One region of the Halomonas profundus genome, then DNA from elsewhere that is predicted to be linked to it. Evidence: predicted binding sites of a transcription regulator. Region 1 holds the regulator's gene; each other region holds the start of a gene.

What was found. The regulator LexA, encoded in region 1, represses DNA repair genes until DNA is damaged. The targets are predictions, from matches to a motif close to TACTGTNTANNTANACAGTA.
Region 2: a site for LexA is predicted at 1,687-1,706, ahead of recN (DNA repair protein RecN). Genes of this name have one in related genera too.
Region 3: a site for LexA is predicted at 2,020-2,039, ahead of LMS44_RS13825 (PA0069 family radical SAM protein). Genes of this name have one in related genera too.

The regions. Positions count from the first base shown of each region.
Region 1 is NZ_CP086344.1:2,748,347-2,755,980, forward strand. Features, by position in the region: gene LMS44_RS12410 (hypoxanthine-guanine phosphoribosyltransferase) at 1-127, opposite strand, end outside; gene nagZ (beta-N-acetylhexosaminidase) at 214-1,251, opposite strand; gene LMS44_RS12420 (L,D-transpeptidase) at 1,315-1,851, opposite strand; gene LMS44_RS12425 (TetR/AcrR family transcriptional regulator) at 1,829-2,521, opposite strand; gene lexA (transcriptional repressor LexA) at 2,789-3,469, shown strand; gene LMS44_RS12435 (energy-coupling factor ABC transporter permease) at 3,478-4,149, opposite strand; gene purU (formyltetrahydrofolate deformylase) at 4,189-5,043, opposite strand; gene LMS44_RS12445 (ribonuclease J) at 5,274-6,884, shown strand; gene moaE (molybdopterin synthase catalytic subunit MoaE) at 7,102-7,569, opposite strand; gene moaC (cyclic pyranopterin monophosphate synthase MoaC) at 7,572-7,634, opposite strand, start outside.
Region 2 is NZ_CP086344.1:350,467-358,100, forward strand. Features, by position in the region: gene recN (DNA repair protein RecN) at 1-1,639, opposite strand, end outside; gene grpE (nucleotide exchange factor GrpE) at 1,850-2,491, shown strand; gene dnaK (molecular chaperone DnaK) at 2,650-4,584, shown strand; gene dnaJ (molecular chaperone DnaJ) at 4,749-5,891, shown strand; gene LMS44_RS01700 (DMT family transporter) at 5,980-6,876, shown strand; gene LMS44_RS01705 (ABC transporter ATP-binding protein) at 6,869-7,618, opposite strand; gene LMS44_RS01710 (FecCD family ABC transporter permease) at 7,612-7,634, opposite strand, start outside.
Region 3 is NZ_CP086344.1:3,032,914-3,040,547, forward strand. Features, by position in the region: gene pgi (glucose-6-phosphate isomerase) at 1-421, shown strand, start outside; gene LMS44_RS13815 (DinB family protein) at 554-1,093, opposite strand; gene LMS44_RS13820 (SDR family oxidoreductase) at 1,154-1,885, opposite strand; gene LMS44_RS13825 (PA0069 family radical SAM protein) at 2,055-3,128, shown strand; gene LMS44_RS13830 (winged helix-turn-helix domain-containing protein) at 3,170-3,469, shown strand; gene LMS44_RS13835 (heavy metal translocating P-type ATPase) at 3,462-5,612, opposite strand; gene LMS44_RS13840 (hypothetical protein) at 5,660-6,016, opposite strand; gene ctaD (cytochrome c oxidase subunit I) at 6,021-7,634, opposite strand, start outside.

The sequences.
Region 1 (7,634 bases):
TAATCTCTTCCGCCATACGATCCAGCGCCCGCTCTACCTCTTGCTGAGAAATTAGGCAGTCGGCGTTATCCATCAGCTCACGCATCGAGTCCAGCGACTCTAATGCTTCTTTATCCAACTTTGACATCTACCAACTCCACGGCGGGTTAAAACTTCATTTATTTAAGTAAGAGATTTATTCAGCGCTGGGCTTACTCTGCTTCCGCACTGGGCTTACTCGGCTTCCGCGCTGAACTGGGGCTTATCCGCTAGCGCTTCCAGCTTAGCGTGAGTACGACGCCAACGGCCCAATGCACTCAGCGCATCTAGGTCTGGGCGCGCACGGCTATAGCGCAACTTAGCGGGGCGCTTAGAATTGATTCCGTGGCATGCCTCCATCACTTCAAGCGCGGAGGCTCGGTCATTACATACCAGCAGCATATCGCAGCCTGCTGCCAGCGCTGCCTGGGCACGCGCTTTGGGGTCTCCCGCCTCGTGGGCGCCGGCCATACTCAGGTCATCTGAAAAAATGCAGCCTTTGAAGCCTAGCGATTCCCGCAGCATGCCCAACCAGTTGGGTGAAAAGCCTGCTGGGCGCGTATCAAAAGCACTATAAATAACGTGTGCGGGCATAATCCCATCTAACTGTGAAGCTAACTGGGTAAAGGGCACAAGATCGTGCTGTTTCATCACTTCTAGCGGGCGATCGTCTATCGGCAATGCAACGTGTGAGTCCGCCGCGACACCACCGTGGCCGGGAAAGTGCTTACCCACAGCGGCCATACCGGCATCGTGAAGCCCCTGAATAAATGCATTGCCCAGCTGGGCTACGTGCTGTGGGTCACTGCTGAAACTACGATCACCAATAACGCTGGATAGACCGCTCTCCACATCAAGTACCGGGGCGAAGCTCAGATCCAGACCGCAGGCAGCCATCTCCATCCCTAACAACCAGCCGGCATCTTTAGCTAACGCCAGCCCCTCTCCCTGGGCAGCGCGGTAACACTCGCCGATACGCGCCATGGCAGGCAGGCGTGTTAACCCCTCTTTTATGCGCTGAACGCGACCGCCTTCTTGATCCACGGCAAGCAGTAAATCAGCACGCACACGGCGAATATCGCTGCAGAGCTTGCGAACCTGATAGCCATTTTCAACGTTGCGGGCAAACAAAATTACGCCCCCTACCGTCGGTTCTAGCAGCAAGCGTTTTTCTGCAGCCGTCAATTTTGGGCCTTCAAGGTCAAGCATGACCGGGCCTAACGGTTGAGTCATCGTGATAGGTCCATGAAAAGGGGCGATGATTCTAGACGATCGTCTAGCGGTGTCAAAATCTGATCAATCAAAGGACTGGCGGCCACCGTGCAACCAAACAGGGGTACCCGGCAACGCTAACGAAAAGATATAGAGCAAATCACTATTGCGTAAACGAATACAGCCGTGGGACGCAGCAACGCCCATGGGCTCGTCAGGCGGCGTCCCGTGCAGGTAAATATAGCGCCGTTGCGAGTCCACCTGACCACCGCGGTTCACGCCCTTTTCCAAGCCACACAGCCACAGTATGCGGGTCAGAATCCAGTCACGCTCTGGATGCTCTTCGGCGAGTTCGGGCGAAAATGTCTCGCCCGTCCAGCGGCGACCTCGAAACACCGCATTTTCGGGCATATCTCCGCCAATGGCCGCGCGCACATAGTGCCACCCGCGGGGGGTTTTACCACTGCCATTGCGCTCCCCGCTTCCGGCAGCACCGGATGAAATAGAACACTCATGGAGCACTTTTGGCCCTCGCCAACAGCGCAGCAACTGTTCGGTAGTATCAATCTCCAGCCAGATATGTTCCGTTGGAGGTAGCTCAGCTAGCGTAGGAGTTCGCATGTTTTCCTTCTTCTGGCTTGGCACCGTCAAGGGCTATGGGTAACGGCGCATTCATAGCAGCCACCACTACCGGGAGCAATCGCCTGACCAAATCACGCACAGAGACCTGCTCGTGGTAATCCTTCTCCGCGATATCGCGTAGCGCATCGAGGCCAGACAGGGTAAAGATTACCGTGCCGAGCACAAAGTGTAGCCGCCAAAAACGCTCGGCGTCAGGCAGATCCGGCGTTGCTTTGCGCACAAGCTCGGTGAAGCGTGTAAACACATCGCCATACTCTTCCTGGATATAACGTCTTAGATGTCCCTGTGCTTGACTGTAGGCAAGACCCAGCAGGCGCATAAACACTTTCAAACTATTGCGCTCGGCGGGCACCGCGAGAACGGTAGTTGCCATGGTCTCGAGCAGTGTTTCCAGCGGGATAACGCGCCCGGCGTGTTGGCCCTCGAGCTCATCTAGCGCAGTATGAAAGCGCTGACTAAACGGATCCAGGTAGCGGGCAAAAACGGCCTGAATCAAGGCTTTTTTGGAACCAAAATGGTAATTAACAGCGGCTAAGTTAACCCGCGCTTTGCTAGTGATGTTGCGCAGCGAAGTTTCAGCAAAACCCCGCTCTGCAAACAGCACCTCGGCGGTGTCGAGTATACGGGTCACCGTATCAGATTGAGCCATGTCGCTCTCCAGGGAAACAGGTGTTTAAAACATAGCAAAATACTATGCCATAACGTAGGCGGGCTCAACGCTTGATTTATTGACAAAATGTGACGTATTAAATAAGCAGAAACTTAGTTTCAAACGATTAGAAAAATTGCATAGACATCGGCAATAGGCACTGACAAGCCATATACTGGACAGAGGAACATACTGTATACTTAAACACTTATTGATTAAGTCGACATTTAACTTGTTACTGTCTATTCACTATTTATGGAGTCTGGTATGTCGCGTCCGCTAACCGCTCGCCAACAGCACGTGTTTGATTTTATCGTTAAGACCATGGGCGAATTTGGCTACCCTCCTACCCGCGCCGAGATTGCCAAAGCACTTGGCTTCCGCTCACCCAATGCGGCTGAAGAGCACCTGCGCGCGCTGGAACGCAAAGGCGTTATTCGCATTATCCGCAACACCTCTCGCGGCATCCGCCTGCCCAACCAGGAACCTCAAGAAGTCCTGGATAGCGCAGTCACCGCCTTACCCACAACCAACGTGGAAGCCCCACCCACTGGCCTGCCTGTGATCGGGGAAGTAGCTGCCGGCAGCCCCATTTTGGCCGCCGAACATATTGATCGCTACTGCCCGCTACCGGCCGAGTACTTCACTCCCAAAGCTGACTACCTGCTGCGCGTACGCGGCCTTTCCATGAAGGATATTGGCATTTTGGAAGGTGATTTACTGGCGGTCCATCGCACTGACCGGGTTCGCGATGGCCAGATCGTGGTTGCCCGCCTGGACGATGAAGTAACGGTTAAACGCTTCAAACGCCAGGGGCACCAAGTGACGCTGTTTGCAGAGAACCCTGATTTTGCGCCCATTGAAATCGACCTGCGCTCTCAAGCGCTCGATATTGAAGGCGTTGGAGTCGGCGTAATTCGTGGTGGCAACGGCCAGGCACTCGGCTAATAAATCCGCTACTGCAGGTCGATATAGCGGTGGTCATTGAAGGTGGCCACCCAGTTTGGGTGATAGACCAGCAGGATGCTCAGCAGCATGCCAGTAATAAATGCCTCTGAAGGCATTAGCAGTGGTAAAAAACGCGCATACTCCTGGGCGAGATAGATCGCCTCAGGGTCTGTACCCGCGACGATAATCAGCACTACCGCCGCCAAGCCTCCTCCCAGCGTTGCCAGCGCCGCGCCAAAAAAGCCGCAGGCAAACAGAAATACCATCAAGTTATCCGGCAGGCGGCGATCTACCAGCCGCCATACCGTGCCAATAACGGCCGCCGGGACGATCCCGGTAACCAGCACATTTGCCCCCAGCAACATCCACTCATTGCGGCCAATCACCACCATGGCAATGTTGATCAGCACGTTGCTAATCAGCGCTAATGGCGCTTTAAAAACGAGTGTCATCAATACTGTAAAAACAAGGTGTAGCGTTAGCCAATCAACAGCCTGGGCACGAAGCTGCCACATCAGCATCACCGCCAGCGTAGCACCCAGCCAGCGGTGCTGAAGCGCTGAATCCGCTATCAACACCTGCCAGGGCCGCCCCCAAAGCGCCCATGCGATCACTGCTAACGAGAGTAGCCAGGTGAGCAGCAGCGCCCAGGGCGCTAATACACTTTGCGCAAATGACATGGCGGCCTCTCAGGTTGATGGGCGGGCATTATAGAGTACTTAGCTAAATACCACTGTCTTGTTGCCATGCACCAACACACGATCCTCTAAGTGCCAACGCAAACCTCGAGCGAGCACGGCTTTCTCCACATCACGACCAAAGCGGACTAGATCAGTAGGCGTATGACAGTGGCTAACGCGATGGATATCCTGTTCGATGATGGGGCCTGCGTCGAGTTCCTCGGTCACATAGTGGCAGGTAGCGCCAATCAGCTTAACCCCCCGCTGGTAGGCCTGGTGGTAGGGCTTAGCCCCGGCAAAAGAGGGCAAAAAGCTGTGGTGAATATTGATCACTCGCCCCGCATAGCGCGCGCACAGCTCAGGGGGCAGTATTTGCATATAGCGCGCCAGCACCACGCAGTCGGCGCGGGCACTGTCGATTTCGGCCTGAACCTTGGCAAACGATGCTTGCTTATTGTCGGGGTCGACCGGTACATGGTGATAAGGAATACCGTACCACTCCGTCAGCGAACGCATATCATCATGGTTGGAGATAACCCCGACAATGTCGCAATCCAGTTCCCCCGCCTGCCAGCGGTAAAGTAGATCTACCAAGCAATGTGACTCCCGCGACACCATCAGCACTACGCGCCTACGCTGCTGGGTATCCACCAGCGACCACTGCATATTGAATTCGCTGGCTATCGGTTCAAATGCCGCGCTCAGCGCTTCCGCCGACATACCTACCGAATCCGCCAGAATTTCGTAGCGCATAAAAAAGCAGCCGGTTTCTAAATCGGAGTGCTGGCTGGCTTCGGTAATGGAGCCACCCTGCTGGGCAATAAAGCTCGATACCCGTGCAACAATACCCACCCGGTCAGGACAGGAAACTACTAAACGATAATAATGAGACATGTGAGCTACTCTTGACCTATTGCTAAGTTAATTATGACAAACCAGCGGCTTAGGTCGCATAGTGTATCGGAAGGCCATGGATGATTGTTAGCTGCCCCTGCCTTCCCGTATAGTTAAGTCACTACTTTTTAGGTTTTTCATAACAGATGCATTCACCACGCGTTCAAATTCGTCCCCGTCGTCGTCCACCGCTGCGCATGTTGCCGCTGGGGGGATGCGGTGAGATTGGAATGAATCTAACGCTATACGGCTATGACGATCACTGGATAGCCGTGGACTGCGGCATGATGATCCGCCAGGATCTTCCCAACTCGCCACTGCAGGTACCCAATCTTGATACGCCGAAAGCACTAGGGATCATGCCCAAAGCGCTATTTATCACCCATGGTCACGAAGACCACATTGGTGCCGCAGCCTGGCTATGGCCGATGTGGAACTGCCCCATTTACGCCACCCCGCTGGCGGCAGGCCTGTTGCGGCTAAAATTTGCCGAGCATCAGCTTAGCAGTGCGGCTATCCATGTCATTGAACCTGGCGAGGCCCTAGAGAGCGGGCCATTCACGCTGCGCTATTTACTTTTAACCCACTCCATTCCCGAAAGCTGTGCGCTAATAATGATGGCCGGTGGCTATCGCGTTTTACATACCGGCGACTGGAAACTCGATCCTGAACCGATTATCGGCACGCCGATCAGTGCAGCCCTCTTCAAGTCCCTTGCCCCGGTTGACTTGGTAGTGGGCGATTCCACTAACGCCCCCATGCCCGGGCACTCCGGCAGCGAGGGGGACGTCGCCCGCGCCCTGACAAAAACCCTCAGCAACTGCCAGGGCCGGGTGGTGGTCTCCTGCTTTGCCAGTAACCTTGCCCGGGTGTTAGCGATAGGGCGCGCCGCTCAGAAGTGTGGCCGACGCATTAGCTTGATGGGCCGTTCAATGGAGCGCATGGTCAGCGTTGCCCGGGGGCTCGGCTATATGGATGATTTACCGCCTTTGGTGCCCAATCATGACTTAGGCTATCTTCCCCCGGATGAAGTGGTGATTATCGCCACCGGTAGCCAGGGTGAGCCCCGAGCTGCGCTACAGCGCCTCGCCCAGGGTCGCCACCCTTTTGTGGATCTTCAGCCGGGCGATAACGTTATTTTTTCGGCTAAAGCCATTCCTGGCAATGAACGCCCCATTGAACAGCTTAAAAAGCGTTTGGCGCACTTAGGTGTCAACCTCTACGACGAGTTCAACCACCCTGAACTGCACGCTACCGGGCACCCCGCTCAGGATGAACTGATCAAGCTGTATCAGTGGGTCAGGCCAAAACATCTCATACCGGTGCATGGCGAAGCCCGCCACCAACAGGCTCATCAGACTATTGCCAAACAGCTAGGCATTAGCGCTCCATTGACGCCGGTGAACGGCGATCTAATTTGCTTTGACAGTCACGGGCTGCGCTGTGAGTCGCGCTATCCGCAGCCGCCCTGCATAGTCAGTCAAAACAGCGTGGTGCCCCACCCTGGCCTTGAGGTGCACGACGCCAACAAGGCCCGTCGCGGCAGCTTATACTTAGCGCTGCCGGTGACGGCTACTGACACTGGATGGGCGCGTATTGGCCGTTTGATGCTGGATGCCTCGGGGGCCAGCCCGCTGGATGAAGATAGCTTTAATGATTGGCTGGATGATCAGCTTGAGGAGATTGCAGCAGAGACGCTTGCCGACTTGCGCCAAGCATTACAGCCTCGCATGGTGCAGTGGCTGGCGGAGCATATGCAGCACCTGCCCGATGTACATCTACAGATTATGGCCGCCGAAATGCCCGAACCTGCTGCGTATGAAAGTGCCGCTAACCGTTAGAGCGGCATCATTCAACGACGGCTATAAAACCCAGATTGCTTCACTGCGTTCGCAATGACAGTTTCGTGTCACCGCGAGGAGCCTTCTTATTATGTCATTGCGAGGAGCGCAGCGACGCGGCAATCTCAACCAGCGGTGGCGCCTACCCCCGAGATTGCTTCACTGCGTTCGCAATGACAGTTTCGTGTCAGTGCAACGAGCACAGTGACGCGGCACTTCACTCCCACCGCGCTGCGTCCTGTTGATCAGAGTGACGCTCTTTGACCCAATACTCGCCCTGGGCAGAGTGCTCTTTCTTCCAGAAAGGCGCCTGGGTTTTCAGGTAATCCATAATAAAATCGCAGGCTTCGAACGCCTCACGCCGGTGTGCGCTGGCTACGAGTACGCGCACAATCGGATCGCCTGGTCCCAGGTAACCGACACGATGAATAATCCGCACCGCTTGGAGCGACCAGCGCTGCCAAGCCTGTTCACCAATCTCCGTCAGCGTACGCTCGGTCATGCCCGGGTAGTGTTCCAGCGTTAACCCTGTGACGTCCGGCGTTTCATTAAAATCACGCACTAAGCCGGTAAAACACACCACCGCGCCAATATCACTACGCCCCGCCAAGGCATCGTCATAGCCGTAGTCCATTGGAAACGGGGCTGCTTGAATCGTTACTTTAATATCCAGCTTATTATCCACCCTCACCCCCCTGTTACTGGCGGGAAAAACGCCACTTCGTCATCATCGGTCACTAACGCCTCGTC
Region 2 (7,634 bases), 2.4 Mb from region 1:
CCCGAGCGTGGGCGAGGGTTTGGTCAGAAAGCGTGACGCCGCCCAGCATGCGCGCCAGTTCGCTGATGCGGCCCTGTTCGTCGAGTAGCGCCATCTGGGTCAGCGTTGTATCGCGCTTCGCCTGTTTCTCGATATGCAGGTGCTGGTGCGCCTGTGCTGCCACCTGGGGTAGGTGGGTCACGGTCATGACCTGGCCGTTTTCGCCCAGTTTGCGCAGCAGTTGGCCAACGATCTCTGCGGTGGCCCCCGAGATACCCACATCCACTTCGTCAAACACCAGGCTGGGCACCGTTGAGTGCGTCGCCGCGACCACTTGAATCGCCAGGCTAATCCGCGATAATTCACCGCCGGAGGCGACTTTGGTCAATGGGCGAGCGGGCTGGCCAGGGTTGGCGCTAATCAAAAACTGCACGCGATCAAGGCCTTCAGGGGAGGGCGCGTCTTTAGCGGTGACCTCCACTTCAAAACGGGCTTTGCCCATGGCCAAAAAGCCCAGTTGCTGCTGCACCTCTTTACCCAAGCGAAGTGCGGCTTTTTGACGGCTCTCGCTGAGTTTTTTTGCCTCTTGGCGATAGTCTTCGCGTAGCTCGACGACCCGCGCACTGAGTGCCTCCAGGTCATTGCCACCCCCTTCTAACTGCGCGACTTCCCGCTGTAGGTCAGCATGCAGGGCGCATAGCTCATCAGGAGCAACGTGATGCTTGCGGGCAATCCGGTGTACGTCGGTCATTCGTTCTTCAACCCAGGCGAGCCGCTCAGGGTCTAATTCGGTGGTGCTGGCGAGGCGGTTAAGCTCGCTGGAGGCCTCTTCCACTTGAATGCGCGCATCGCTCAGCATGGCAAGCGTGTTCGCCAGGGTGCCTTTGTCGCTACCTGGCAGGGCGCTTAAGTGGGTAAACGCTTGGTTGAGTAAGGAGAGCGCGCCGCCCTCGTCACTGGCGCAGCAGTCGGCGGCAAACTGGGTTTCGCGCAGGGTCTCTTCCGCGTGAGCCAGGGTGTGCTGCTCTTCCTCTAACGTGGCTAATTCACCTTCCGCTAAACCGAGCTGATCCAGCTCTTCTACTTGGTAACGCAGCAACTGCCGTTTGGCCTCAACTTCACTGCCTTCTTCGCTTAGCTTCTTCAGCTGCCGACGCGCACTGCGCCACTCGCGGAACGTTTCAGCTAATTGAGTGGTGGCATCGTTTAGGCCTGCGTAATCGTCCAGCAGGGCAAGGTGGGTCTCTTCGCGCATCAGCGCATGGTGAGCATGCTGTCCATGAATTTGAATCAGCTGCTCGCCGAGGGATTTTAGATCCGAGATAGTCGCGGGTTGGCCGTTAATCCAGGCTTTGGAACGGCCGTTGGCGGTGACCACACGGCGCAGCAAGCATTCCTCAGCGGGGAGCTCCCGCGCCGTTAGCCACTCGATGGCGGCGGGCAGGTGTTGAATGTCGAAGCGTGCGGAGAGGTCCGTACGCTCGCGGCCGTGACGCACGCTTCCGGCGTCGGCACGCTCGCCCAGGCAGAGCCCAAGGGCGCCTAACAGGATCGATTTGCCCGCGCCGGTTTCCCCGGTAATCGCGGTCATACCGCCGGTCAAGTCGAGTTCCAAGTGATCGACAATGGCGAAATCTTGAATAGCTAGCTGAGTAAGCATGGCGCCTCCTGAGGCGGTACAGCATAGAAGCTGGATACTTATCCAATAGTTGTTGATTTATACAGTAGTTAATAACTCACTTCAATGCACCTCTTGAGATGGAATTTATGGCCCCCATATAGCGTGCATGATCAGTCAAAGCTAGTGACTTAAAGCTTACTTCTTTGCGCGCCGCCCGCGTGGCCGCGCTCTACTTTTTAGGAGCACAACATGGCGAAAGAACCGCAAACACCAATGGACGATGAGCTGGCCCGCCACGAGCAAGACGCCGATGGCGCCGAGCAAGCAGCTGAGAAGGTTGCTGAAGAGCGCTTGATGGAGGGCGAACTGGAAGGATTGATCAATGACGAAGAGGCGCTAGAAGACAGCGTCGACAACCCGGAAGCGGAAATGCTGGCAGCCCAAGTAGGTGAGTTAGAGCAGAGCTTGGCCGAAGCCAAGGATCAAGCCCTTCGCGCCGCCGCTGAAGCGCAAAACGTGCGCCGTCGTGCGGAGCAGGAAGCGGAAAAAGCCCGCAAGTTTGCCCTGGAGAAGTTCGTTAAAGAGCTGCTGCCAGTGGTAGATAGCCTGGAAAAAGCGCTTGAGACCATGGAAGAGGGTGCATCGGAAGTTCATCGTGAAGGTGTTTCCATGACCTTGAAAATGCAGCTGGATGTACTCAACAAGTTCGGCGTTGAAAGCATTGAACCCCATGGTGAACCCTTCGACCCGCAAGTGCACGAAGCCATGACCATGGTGCCTAACCCGGATCTCGAACCGAACACCGTGATGGACGTTATGCAGAAAGGCTATTTACTCAATGGACGCTTGGTGCGCCCAGCGATGGTTGTAGTGAGTAAAAAAGCCGATTAAGCCACTGGCGGCACAGAGTTTGAAAAAAGTGTGTGAAAAAAAGCCCTTGAAATGTCAGCGGCGGCCCCCAAATAAAGGGCAACCCCGCGGGGAAACCCGCAGACAAGCTTTAAAAACTAAATTTTCAGTTTTGTAACAACCGAATTCGAGGTATTGCTATGGGACGTATAATTGGTATCGACCTGGGCACCACTAACTCTTGTGTGGCCGTGCTCGATGGTGACAGCGCTAAAGTTATCGAAAACGCCGAAGGCGGTCGTACGACGCCTTCTATTATCGCCTACACCGATGATGGTGAAACGCTGGTAGGTCAGGCGGCTAAACGTCAGGCCGTTACTAACCCAGAAAACACCCTGTACGCTATCAAGCGTCTAATTGGCCGTCGCTTTAAAGACGACGTTGTCCAGAAAGACATCAAGATGGTGCCGTACAAAATCAGCGAAGCTGATAACGGTGATGCTTGGGTTGAAGTAAAAGGCAAAAAAATGGCACCGCCGCAGGTAAGCGCGGAAGTGCTGAAGAAAATGAAGAAGACTGCCGAAGACTACCTGGGCGAAGCCGTCACCGAAGCGGTCATTACCGTACCGGCCTACTTCAACGACAGCCAGCGTCAGGCGACCAAAGACGCCGGCCGCATTGCCGGTCTGGACGTTAAGCGCATTATTAACGAGCCGACCGCTGCCGCACTGGCCTACGGTATGGACAAATCCCGCGGCGACAAAACCATCGCGGTCTACGACCTGGGTGGCGGCACCTTCGATATCTCGATCATCGAAATTGCCGATGTCGACGGCGAAACCCAGTTTGAAGTGTTGGCCACCAACGGTGATACCTTCTTGGGCGGCGAAGACTTTGACTTGGCGCTGATCAACTACCTGGTAGACCAGTTCAAGTCTGACAGTGGCATTGATCTGTCTGGCGACAACTTGGCCATGCAGCGTCTGAAAGAAGCTGCCGAAAAAGCCAAAATTGAGCTGTCTAGCGCTCAGCAGACCGATGTGAACCTGCCTTACATCACCGCCGACAACACTGGCCCGAAACACCTTAACGTTAAGGTGACTCGTGCCAAGCTGGAGTCACTGGTCGAAGAGCTGGTTCAGCGCTCGCTCGAGCCGTGCAAAATGGCCCTGAAAGATGCAGGCCTGTCTGCCTCTGAAATCGACGAAGTGATCCTGGTCGGTGGCCAGACACGTATGCCGATGGTGCAGAAGAAAGCCGCTGACTTCTTCGGCAAAGAAGCACGTAAAGACGTTAACCCGGACGAAGCGGTTGCCGTTGGTGCAGCGATTCAGGGCGGCGTACTCGGTGGCGACGTTAAAGACGTTCTGCTGCTCGACGTTACCCCGCTTACCCTGGGTATCGAAACCCTGGGTGGCGTAATGACGCCGCTGATCGAAAAGAACACCACCATCCCGACCAAGAAGACACAAACCTTCTCAACGGCGGATGACAACCAAACGGCGGTGACCATTCACGCCGTGCAGGGTGAGCGCAAGCAAGTGTCGCAGAATAAGTCGCTGGGTCGTTTTGATCTTGCTGACATTCCGCCTGCACCGCGCGGTGTGCCGCAGATCGAAGTCGCCTTCGACTTGGATGCCAACGGTATTCTGAACGTATCGGCAAAAGACAAGGCCACTGGCAAAGAGCAGTCGATTGTCATCAAGGCGTCTAGCGGTCTGTCCGAGGAAGAAGTCGAGCAAATGGTACGTGATGCCGAAGCTCACGCCGAAGAGGACAAAAAGTTCGAAGAGCTGGTGCAGCTGCGTAACCAAGCTGACGGTATGATTCACGCTACGCGCAAAACGTTGGAAGAAGCTGGCGACAAAGCGACTGACGACGAGAAGCAGGCGATTGAAACGGCCATCAGCGAGCTGGAAGAAGCGGTTAAAGGTGACGACGTCGATAACATTCAGAAGAAACTGGATGCACTGACCGAAGCCTCTGGCCAGCTAGCCCAGAAGATGTACGCCGAGCAGGCCGAAGCGGCGCAGCAAGAGGGCGGTGAAGGTGCCGAGAATGCGGGCACCAAGCCGGAAGAAGACGTAGTTGACGCCGAGTACGAAGAAGTCAACGACGATCAAAAAAAGCAGTAACATCCTCTTTCTGCCAAGGAAAGCGGTGACGCGGGAGCTTACTCCCGCGTTGCTGTTTCCGCGGCCAAGACGCACGTAGTTAAGTATCACGTAGTTAAATATACAGTTGAATACATAGCTAAATGTGCAGTTGAGTGCGTAGCTAACCAGGAGGCGTAGGGCCTATGTCCAAACGCGATTATTACGAAGTCCTGGGTGTCGAAAAAGGGGCCGATCAGAAAGAGATCAAGAAGGCCTATCGCCGTCTGGCGCAAAAATTCCACCCTGATCGAAACCCGGACGATACCACCTCCGCGGAAAAATTCCGCGAAGTGTCCGAAGCGTATGAAGTGCTTAGCGACGGCGAAAAACGCGCTGCCTATGACCAGTTCGGCCATGCGGGCGTTGATGGCCAAGGTGGCGGCGGTTTCGGCGGTGCTGGCGCTGGTGATTTCAGCGACATTTTCGGCGATGTGTTTGGCGATATTTTTGGCGGAGGTGGCGGTCGCCGCCGTGGCCCCAATGCCCCGGCACGCGGTTCCGACCTGCGTTATAACCTAGAGCTGGATCTGGAAAACGCCGTTTCAGGCACCACGGTGGATATCCGTGTGCCGCGGCATATCGAGTGTGATCGTTGTGATGGCGGCGGCGCTGAGCCCGGCTCTTCTAAAGAGACGTGCCCTACCTGCCACGGTCACGGTCAAGTACGTATGCAGCAAGGCTTCTTTGCTGTGCAGCAGACTTGCCCGACCTGTCATGGCTCTGGCCAGCACATTAAAGTGCCGTGCCATAAGTGTAATGGCGAAGGCCGTGTACGTGAGACACGCACGCTGTCCGTTAAGATTCCGCCCGGTGTGGATACCGGCGACCGTATTCGCTTGAATGGCGAAGGCGAAAGCGGCGTGAACGGTGGCCCGCCTGGGGATCTGTATGTGCAGGTGGCGATCAAGCCGCACCACATCTTCCAGCGTGACGGCAAGCACCTGCAGTGCGATGTGCCGATCAACTTTGTTGATGCAGCGCTAGGTGGCGAGCTTGAAGTGCCGACGCTAGATGGCCGCGTGAAGCTGAAGATTCCGCCGGAAACCCAAACAGGCAAGCTGTTCCGCCTGCGCGGTAAAGGCGTGAAGCCCGTGCGCGGTGGTATGCCCGGCGACCTGCTGTGCAAGGTGGTCGTGGAAACACCGGTGAAGCTTAACGACGAGCAGCGCGATCTGTTGCGCAAGCTGCAACAAAGCTTCGACGACAGCAATAGCCACAACCACTCGCCGAAGAAAACCGGCTTCTTTGATAGCGTGAAAAGCTTCTTTGAAGATATGAAGCCGTAAGTCTGAGATAATAGTAAGCAGTTAGGTGTTTAGTCCAAAAACCCTCGGTTCACCGGGGGTTTTTGCTGTTTAGGAAATACTGCACGCAATGGATCACCTTGAAGAAAGGCCCACCATGGGTATTTTGCTGCGGATACTGTCAGGTGCCCTGTTTACCGGGATGCTGGTGTGTATTAAGGCAGTCAGTGACGAAGTGCCTGTGGGGCAGTCGGTATTTTACCGCTCGCTGTTTGCGCTGCTGCCTATCGTCGTTTTCCTTTTGCTGCGGCGGGAGTTTCCACGTGGGTTGGCTACGCGCCGCCCGCTGGGTCATGCGCTGCGCTCTGGGTTGGGGGCGGCGGCGATGTTTGCCTCCTTTGCTGCGGTGGCGCTGTTGCCAGTGGCCGAGGCAACATTGCTCGCTCAGCTTACCCCGGTCTTTATGGCGATTGGTGGTGTTCTGCTGCTGGGGGAGCGCTGCTCGCTTAATCGCGCGGGTGGCGTGGTGCTAGCGCTTGCCGGGGTGGCCGTGCTGATTTTGCCTGGGCTCAATGCCAGTTCCAGTAATGGCCAAGTGGCCGGGTATGCGCTAGGGGCGTTGGGTGCGCTGCTAACGGCAGGTGCTTTATTAACCGTCAGGCGTATTTCACGCACCGAGACAGCGGCTTCAATCGCCTTCTACTTTATTTTAGTGGCCGCGCTAGCCGGGCTGGCAACGCTTCCACTGGGCTGGGCGGCACTCAATCAGGTAGAGTTTTCGCTGTTGGTGCTCTCGGGCCTGTTTGGCGGTGCTGCGCATATCGCGATGACATTAGCTCTACGCTACGCCGAGGCGTCACGTTTGGCACCTTTTGAATATATTGCCCTGGTGTGGCCCGTCCTCGCCGATTGGGTGCTGTTTGGAATACCGGTCTCCAGCGGCTTCCTGCTAGCGCTACCGCTGATGTTAAGTGGGGTAGCGCTAGCGGCGATGGAAGGGCGGCGGCTTAGGCAAAGGGCTAGATAGCGGCTTCGACGATAAGCTGCGGCTGACCTTTCGAGCAGGGCTCGATACGCGTAGATACCCGATAAACCTGGCGTAGCAACGCAGGGGTAATCACTTCGGCAGTGGAGCCGCAGGCGATCAAGCGGCCATTTTCGAGCATCATGGCGGCATCGGCGAAACGTAGTGCATGCCCCAGGTCATGGAGCGCCACCAGAATCAGCATCTGGCGCTCATCGGCTAACCGGCGCAGCACCGTCAGCAGGCTGATCTGGCGGTTCAAATCGAGTGCCGAGGTGGGCTCATCCAGCATCAGAATCTCGGGCTCTTGCACCAGGGCCTGGGCAGCGCTGACCAACTGGCGCTGGCCGCCGCTAAGGTCGCCAATATCCCGTTCGCCAAGGGCCGTAATGCTGAGTTCTTCCAGCGCGCGATCAACCTGCGCTAAATCCTCAGGCTGCACTTTTAATCCACGCCCCTGCATACGTGCCAAAAGCACTGATTCATATACCGTCAGTACGGCCTTGGCACCGGTGTCCTGGGGCATATAGCCCACGGGACGTTCGGCGCTGGTGCCGCTGATAATCACTTCGCCTTCGCCTTTCAATAGTCCTAACACGCGGCGAAAAAGCGTCGATTTACCTGCTGCGTTGGGCCCTAGCAGAGCGACGACTTGCCCCCCTTGAAAGCAGGGCGTGGTGATATCTTCCAGAATGGGGCGACGCCCATAGCGGGCGGATACACGGTTCAGTTGTAGGGTTACCATGAGGCCTTCTTGTGGT
Region 3 (7,634 bases), 280 kb from region 1:
CGCACTGCTGACTAATATGCTCGCCCAGGCCAACGCCTTTATGGAAGGCAGCCAAGGGGACAGCAAAGAGCTCAGTCAACACGACCCCTACAGCTGCCCCGGCAACCGTCCTTCCAGCACCCTACTGCTGGATGAGCTAACGCCAAAAAACCTGGGGGCACTGATCGCGCTCTACGAGCACAAGGTGTTCGTGCAAGGGGTCATCTGGAACATCAACTCCTTTGACCAGTGGGGCGTGCAGCTTGGCAAGCGCATCGCCGGTGAAATCAGCGAACGCATCGACACCAACGCTGCTGACTTCGACACCTCAACTCAAGGTCTGCTGGAACTGGTTCGCGCTCACTTCCCCAATGGTGGTAGCGGCGAAAAGGAAAGCGCACCGGCCAGTGCCGATAAGAAGCCATCACGGAAGAAGCGTTGAATGGATAGGGTAAATCGATAGAAAACAACGCCGTGGCTTTCACAAGCCACGGCGCTTCGCAACCCTGGAACCTTCGGTTTGTAATAAATGACTAATTCCAGTAACTCGGTTCCCGTTGTCTAAGCTTTCCCCTTAAGACTCATCCGGAATTAGATTCAACAAATCGGTGACACCAATATCCACACCGGCTTGGGAGAACAAAGTAGATGCCTGCCCGCGGTGGTGGGTTTGGTGATTGAAGAAGTGAACGATCAGGCTTGAGTAGCGCCGTTTTGAGGCCACTCCTTTTATGTTGTGATAACTCAGCGTGGTACTCAAATCGTCGTCTGTCAGCGCCGATACCCAGTTAATAATCACGGTATCGAGCCATTGGCGATGCGCTTTCAATCCCTTCAAGTCATCAAAGAGAATCTGATCAAGACGCTCTGGCGTAGGTAGTGCCACCATTACTTCAAGCGTCCTTGCGGAAGAAGAGGCGTGTGTTGCAAACCGTTTGAGCCAAATCGTGTCGGCTACCGCGATGTGGTTCAGTGTGCCAAAAATCGAGCTGAAGAACGCGCCACGCTCTTCAGCTAGTTCAGAGGCGCTCAGCTTACCGGCGGCATCATAGAGGTTAGTGTTCATCCACTGGTTATAAGTGGCTAACTGTTCGAAGTGTTGTTGAAGTGTCATGAGTTAAGACCCAAAAGCAGCATCTATTTAGAACGTTTGAAATATGGGGGAAGAACAGCATCACCGCCCGCCTGCTACATCAATGAATGACCCCGTTACATAAGAGGCTTCGTCCGAGAGCAACCAAGCGATGGTATTAGCCACTTCTTCAGCGCTACCGCCACGCTGCATAGGAATCTGGGGAGCTAAACGATCAACCCGCCCTGGTTCTCCACCATCGGCATGCATATCAGTGTAGATAAAACCGGGGCGAACGGCGTTAACACGAATCCCCGAGCCAGCAACTTCGCGAGACAACCCCTTGGTTAGGGTATCCATGGCACCTTTCGATGCAGCGTAGTCAACATATTCAAAGGGCGAGCCTGTTTGCGAGGCAAGCGATGAGACATTGACGATTGCACTACCTGCTGGGAAGCGCCTGACGGCTTCTCTGGAGCACAGAAAACAGCTGACCACATTGCTATTAAGCACTTGGTTGAAGCGCTCAAGGTCGATATCGACCAGCTTGGATTGAGTAAACAGAATGCCTGCATTGTTAACCAAATGTGTCACCTTGCCAAAGCGCTCTTCTGCTGCATCAAACAGGCGGATAACGTCAGCTTCACTGCTAACATCCGCTTGACAGGCAAACGCTCGACCACCCGCTCGAATAATGCAATCAGCCACATCATCTGCCAGCTCCCTATTAGCAAGATAGTTCACGCACACTGCATAGCCTTTTGCGCCTAGCAATTTTGCGGTGGCCGCTCCGATACCTCGGCTTCCCCCTGTCACGATGACCACTTTCGACATAACGTTTCCTCGCTGGCTCTTTAGTCACAAACCCACCTTGCACATTAAACCCACGATAGTTCTTTGGGTAGCGCCCTTTTAGCTACTGCAAGTTAATTAATTGACTGGCTATTGATTTCTTGCCACCTCACAACTACTGTATATAAAACCATATCAAAAGAGGTGAACCATGACATCTCTTGGAACACCAAGCTCCTATAAGGGTCGCGGGGCAACGTACGATCCGCACAATCGTTTTGCGCCTACCCGCAGCGAGGAGGAAGATGACGGCTGGTGGCGGGAAGAGGCCTCTACGACTATCGCTACCGAAGTGCGTAAGGAGGTGAGCAAAAGTGCTTTGTCGTGGAATCGCTCACCAGATTTACCTTTTGATCGCTCGCTGAACCCATATCGCGGTTGTGAGCACGGCTGCGTTTACTGCTATGCCCGTCCTTCTCACGCCTACTGGGACTTATCCCCAGGGCTGGATTTTGAAACCAAGCTGATTGCCCGCAGCGGCTTGGTAGAGCGGTTATCCGAAGAGCTGTGCCACCCTAATTACGTGTGTCGCCCGATCAACCTTTCCGGCAACACCGACTGTTATCAACCGTTAGAAGCTACCTACAAAACCACTCGCCGCCTGCTGGAGCTGCTACTGGAGTGTCGCCATCCGGTAACGCTGGTGACTAAAAGCACCTTAGTGCTGCGCGATTTGGAACTCCTGGCGGAGATGGCCGAACACCGGCTGGTGCGCGTGTTTGTCAGTTTGACCAGCCTGGATGCCAACTTGAAACGCACATTAGAACCACGGGCGGCATCACCTCAGGCGCGCTTGCGGGCCATTCGTGAACTGAATACCGCAGGTGTTCCAGTTGGTGCGCTCATTTCGCCGGTTATTCCGGGGCTAACCGATCATGAAATCGAAAAGCTCTTGGAAGCCGCCAGCCGTGCAGGGGCGAGAACCGCCGCCTGGATGCTGCTACGTTTACCCTATGAAGTGGCACCGCTGTTTGAAGCGTGGTTAGAAGCGCACTACCCTGAGCGCGCCGCAAAAGTGATGAGCCTAATGCGTCAGTGCCGTGGCGGTAAAGCGTACGATGCCAAGTTTGGTAAGCGCTTTCGCGGTGAAGGGGTATTTGCCGATTTAATTGCACAACGCTTTGCCCGCGCCAGCCGTCAGTGGAACATGCAGGATCGCACCGAGCAGGGCTTGAACACCCGGGATTTTCGCCCACCACGAGCGCAGCAGGATTTATTCATTTAAGCTAAGCAGCACGCGCATAAATCAGCTGCAAAGGAAGCCGAATGCCTGCTCTAAGCAAAACCAAATCGAGTTTTTACCGCCGCTTATACGTCGCCCATTTGATCGAACAAGGTGTCGCCAGTGTGCCGACGTTGATCGAGGCCACCGGTATGCCCCGGCGCACCGCACAGGATACGATTGCATCTCTTGCCGAGCTGGATATCGAGTGCGTATTTACGAAAGATGAGGGCGAGCGTCACAACATCGGCCGCTACCAGATACGTGATTGGGGGGCGATAGATCCACGTTGGGTGGCCACACACGCTGAGCGGCTAAAACAGGCGCTTGGCTATGCTAGTTAGTGTCATTTTCATCCGGTTCTGCCCAGGCCAGTCGTGCAGCGTTGAGGGTAACCGTCAGCGAACTTGCCGCCATGGCGAGTACCGCTACTAGCGGGGGGATCGCCATCAGCACCACCAGCCAGAGTGCCAAGGTATTGTAGAGCGCTGAAAAGAACAGATTCTGAACCATGATGCGTCGCGTACGTTTAGCAATACTAAGCAGTTTGACTACCCCACCCATCCCCGGCGTCATTAGCTGTGCGGAAGCCCCTTCGCGGGCGGCTTCGCTGGCATTTAATGGAGCGATGCCAACATCTGCCGCGGCTAGGCTCAAGGTATCGTTTAAGCCATCACCCACGTAGAGCGTTGGCGATGGCAACCCCTGCAAAAGCCGCGCTTTGGCTTCAGGCGAGCGCTGGGCATAGCAAGCTTCTCTTCCAAGCCCCACCCGTTCACCTAACCAACTAACCGCCCCCTGCCGATCACCGCTGATCATTGCCACCACATACCCTGCATCTAGCAGGTGTTTCACGCTTTTTTCAGCATTTTCCACTGGCTGATCAGTAAGATAGAGCGTGACTAGCCAGCCTGCACCATCAGCTACCATCACTTGAGTAGCAAAGGCCAGCGCTGTGTCCTCCTCGTGGTCTGGCAGCGCTATCTGATGGCGAGAAAGCCAACCGGCGCTGCCTACCATCAGCCATTCACCGTTGCTCAAGCGCACATGGCGCCCTTCCCCAGGCGCTTCGTTTACGTCCACGCATTGCTCGTGATGTTGATCATGTTGGCTGCCCGACCAGCACGCTAACGCTTGTGCCAAGGGGTGTTCGCTGCCAGCAACAGCGGCTCTGAGCTTGCGCTGCAAAGTGTGCTTATCAATGCCCTCCCGGGCCTGCCAGTGCAGCACCGAGTGGCTGCCAGTGGTTAAGGTGCCGGTTTTATCCAGCGCTACCGAGCGAATGTGAGCCAAGGTTTCGAGCGCTGCCGGGTCGCGTAGCGCAACACCCTGCTGCATGGCCTGGCCACTACCGGCAAGACTTGCCAGCGGCACTGCAAGCCCCACGGCACAGGGGCAAGCAACCACTAACACCGACAGTGCGCGCACAAAGGCATCCTCCCAGCCCAACCCAAGTAGCAGCGCAGTGGGCAGCGTTAGCATCGCTAGCACTAGCGCTAGTGGGCTTAGCCATGCGGCAAAACGGTCAGCGAGTTTCTGCAATTCGCCTTTTTTGGCCTGATAGCGGCGCATTTCGTCACACAGCCGATCCAGTCGCCGCTTGCCTACCCCAGCACTCACCTGCATTACCAGCGGCGTTGTCCCCAGGTAGCGGCAGCCCGCGTAGACCTTCTGTCCTGCATTAAAGTAGCGAGGCAGGCTTTCGCCAGTAAGCGAGGCAGTATCGATCCAACCTGGGGCTTCCAGGATCCCATCAAGGGCTATCAACTCACCGGGCGCTAGCTCGACACGCGTTCCCTTTGTCACTTCATCTACAGGAACCGACCCCCAGCGCTCGTTCTGCCAAACCGTTATGTCATCATTAGGAAGCGCCAGGGCATCGAGCGCTTTTAGCCCACGGTGACGGCACAGCGTTTCCACCAGCCGACCAACCAGTAAAAGCACAATAAGCATCACCGCCGTGTCGAAATAGACCTCGTTAGAGCCGCGCCCTAGTAGCCAAACCGAGACCACCACCGCGCCGATAACACCCAGGCTAACTAAAACATCCATGCCGGGGCGCTTGGCGAGCAGCGTGCGCCACCCGGCCCGGTAAAACGGCACGCCTGCGAACAGCACGACAGGTAAGGAGAATGCCCCCGATACCCACGCCACCACCAGTTCAATCCGCTCCGAAGGCAATGCACCCGCATATATCAATAGTGAAGCGAGCATCGTCCACATGCCGAACAGCGAACCGACCATTAACCTCAGCGTCAGGTAGCGGCTCTCCTCTTCTAAACGTCCATGGGCATCTGCCACCGGCTCAAGTTCCGTAAGCCGATAGCCCAAACGTTTAACCTTTGGGGCGAGCGTTGGGAGCTGGACAGCGGCGGGTGTACCGCTGATGCAGAGGGCTGCACTTGGGTAGTGGACGCTAACCTCATGCACGCCTTCGAGCCTCTTAAGCGAGCCCTCCACGGCCAGGGCACAGCTGGTGCACCACATACCGTGGAGGGTATAGAGCTGCTCTTCCTCTTTGTTAAGCGCATCGCTTACAGGCAAGGCGGAATACCAATAATCGGCATTGCAGCAAACACAACGCTTAAGGTAGAGAAAAGATACAGCCCGGCGGAAACAGTGGCATTAAAGCGCAGCCGCCCTTCATGGCGCCTAGCCATGCGGCAACAACCCACTGTTAGCACCGCCAGTAACGCAATCGCCGCGATACTAACCACCAGCAGCATAGCGTTTACCAGGGTGAATACGCCCTGCTCGGGAGCAGGCGGCGCAACTGAGCAGGCTATTGCGTGCCCGCCGTAAACGGCTACGAACCAGATACACCATAGCGTTAAGCCAATGACGAAATGTAAGGGATGGGTAAGATGTAACCGCTGCATCGTGATGGACATTAACTTAGCTCCCTATCACACGCGGCAACACGGCAAGCGCGCCCACGAGTATCCAGAACGTCACCAGGTTATAGCGCCACCACTGGGCAACCACGGCAGGCTCGAAAGGCGCATGGGCACCCACATAGCCATAACCTACCCGCAGGCCCTGAAGCAGGGTCAGCACCGCGCCTAAACCGCCGTGTAGCAGCGCATAGGCCAGCCCGACCATAATGATCGCATCATGGGAGGTTTCGGTCACCGCCAAGTCTGCACTCAACAGCACCCAAAGCGTTATCGCAACCTGAACAAAGCCTAGGGCACTGATGCAATACATGCCCACAGCCAGCCCCGCATCCTTACCCTGGCGCAAACCGCGCACCAGTTTTTCGAGAATTCCCACGCCAGCAGTTAGCGCCACCCCGGCAAGGATCAGCCCCACCAAGGAGAGCGGTGAGGTCTCAGGCATCCGCCACTCAGGGGACACCGTCCATAGATAGAACCAGCCAAACAGGTAAGAGAGAAAGAACGAACCATTGGCCAGCAGCGTGATCGACATGGCCCATAAGCCTGGACCATCCATGGTGCGCGAGTGCAGCGGTGGATCACCGGGGGCTACCTCTGCATCTGGCGCCGCTTTTGGATGCGCACCATTCTCCCAAGACCAGCGCAGTAGAAATAGTCCGGCCACGACAACGGCTATACCCGCCAGCGGATATAGCCGCGTCAGCAGGCTTAAACACACCACGGCCAATGCCATTGCGGCGAACAGCGGCCACCAGGAGTTACCCGGCAGGTGAATGATTTCACGCACTTTGCCCGTTAATGGGTCGGTGCCCCACATCTCCCGCCGGCCATGGGTAGCCACCGCCAAGCTATGTTGCCCTTCTGCCATGGTGCGCGGTAGATCCGGGTCATCCCATAGTGGGTGGCGCGTATCGATCTTTGGCAGGCTGACAAAGTTATAGGCGCTGGGTGGCATACTGTTGGCCCACTCCAGGGTATCCGCGTTCCAGGGATTATGCTTAGCGGGTTTGCCAAAACGGAAGTGCAGCGCAAAATCCAGCAGCACCATGGCAATCCCCGCCGACATAATAAAGCTACTCATGGATGACAGCAGGTTGAAAATATCCCAGCCCATGCCCGTTTCATAAGAGTAGACCCGCCGCGGCATCCCCAAAAGGCCAGTCCAGTGCATGATCAAGAAAGTGCCATTAAAGCCCAAAAAGGTGAGCCAAAAGCCCCATTTGCCCAGGGTTTCAGAAGGCATTCGCCCTGAAAACAGCGGCAGCCAGTAGTAGAGTCCGGCAATCAGCGGAAAGAACATGCCCCCCACCAACACATAGTGCATATGCGCCACCACAAAGTGGGTATCGTGCACCTGCCAGTTAAAGGGCACCAGCGCCAGCATTACTCCAGTCAAACCTCCACACACGAAGATAATCAGGAAGCCCATGATCCATAGCATTGGAAGCTTCATTTTGGGCTTACCCAGCCATAGCGTAGCCAGCCAGACAAACACCTGAATCGCGGTAGGTACCGCCACCAGCATACTGGCCGCGGAGAAGAATGCTTGAGCCAGTTGCGGAATCCCCACGGTAAACATGTGGTGAACCCATAGTCCGAAACTGATAAAGCC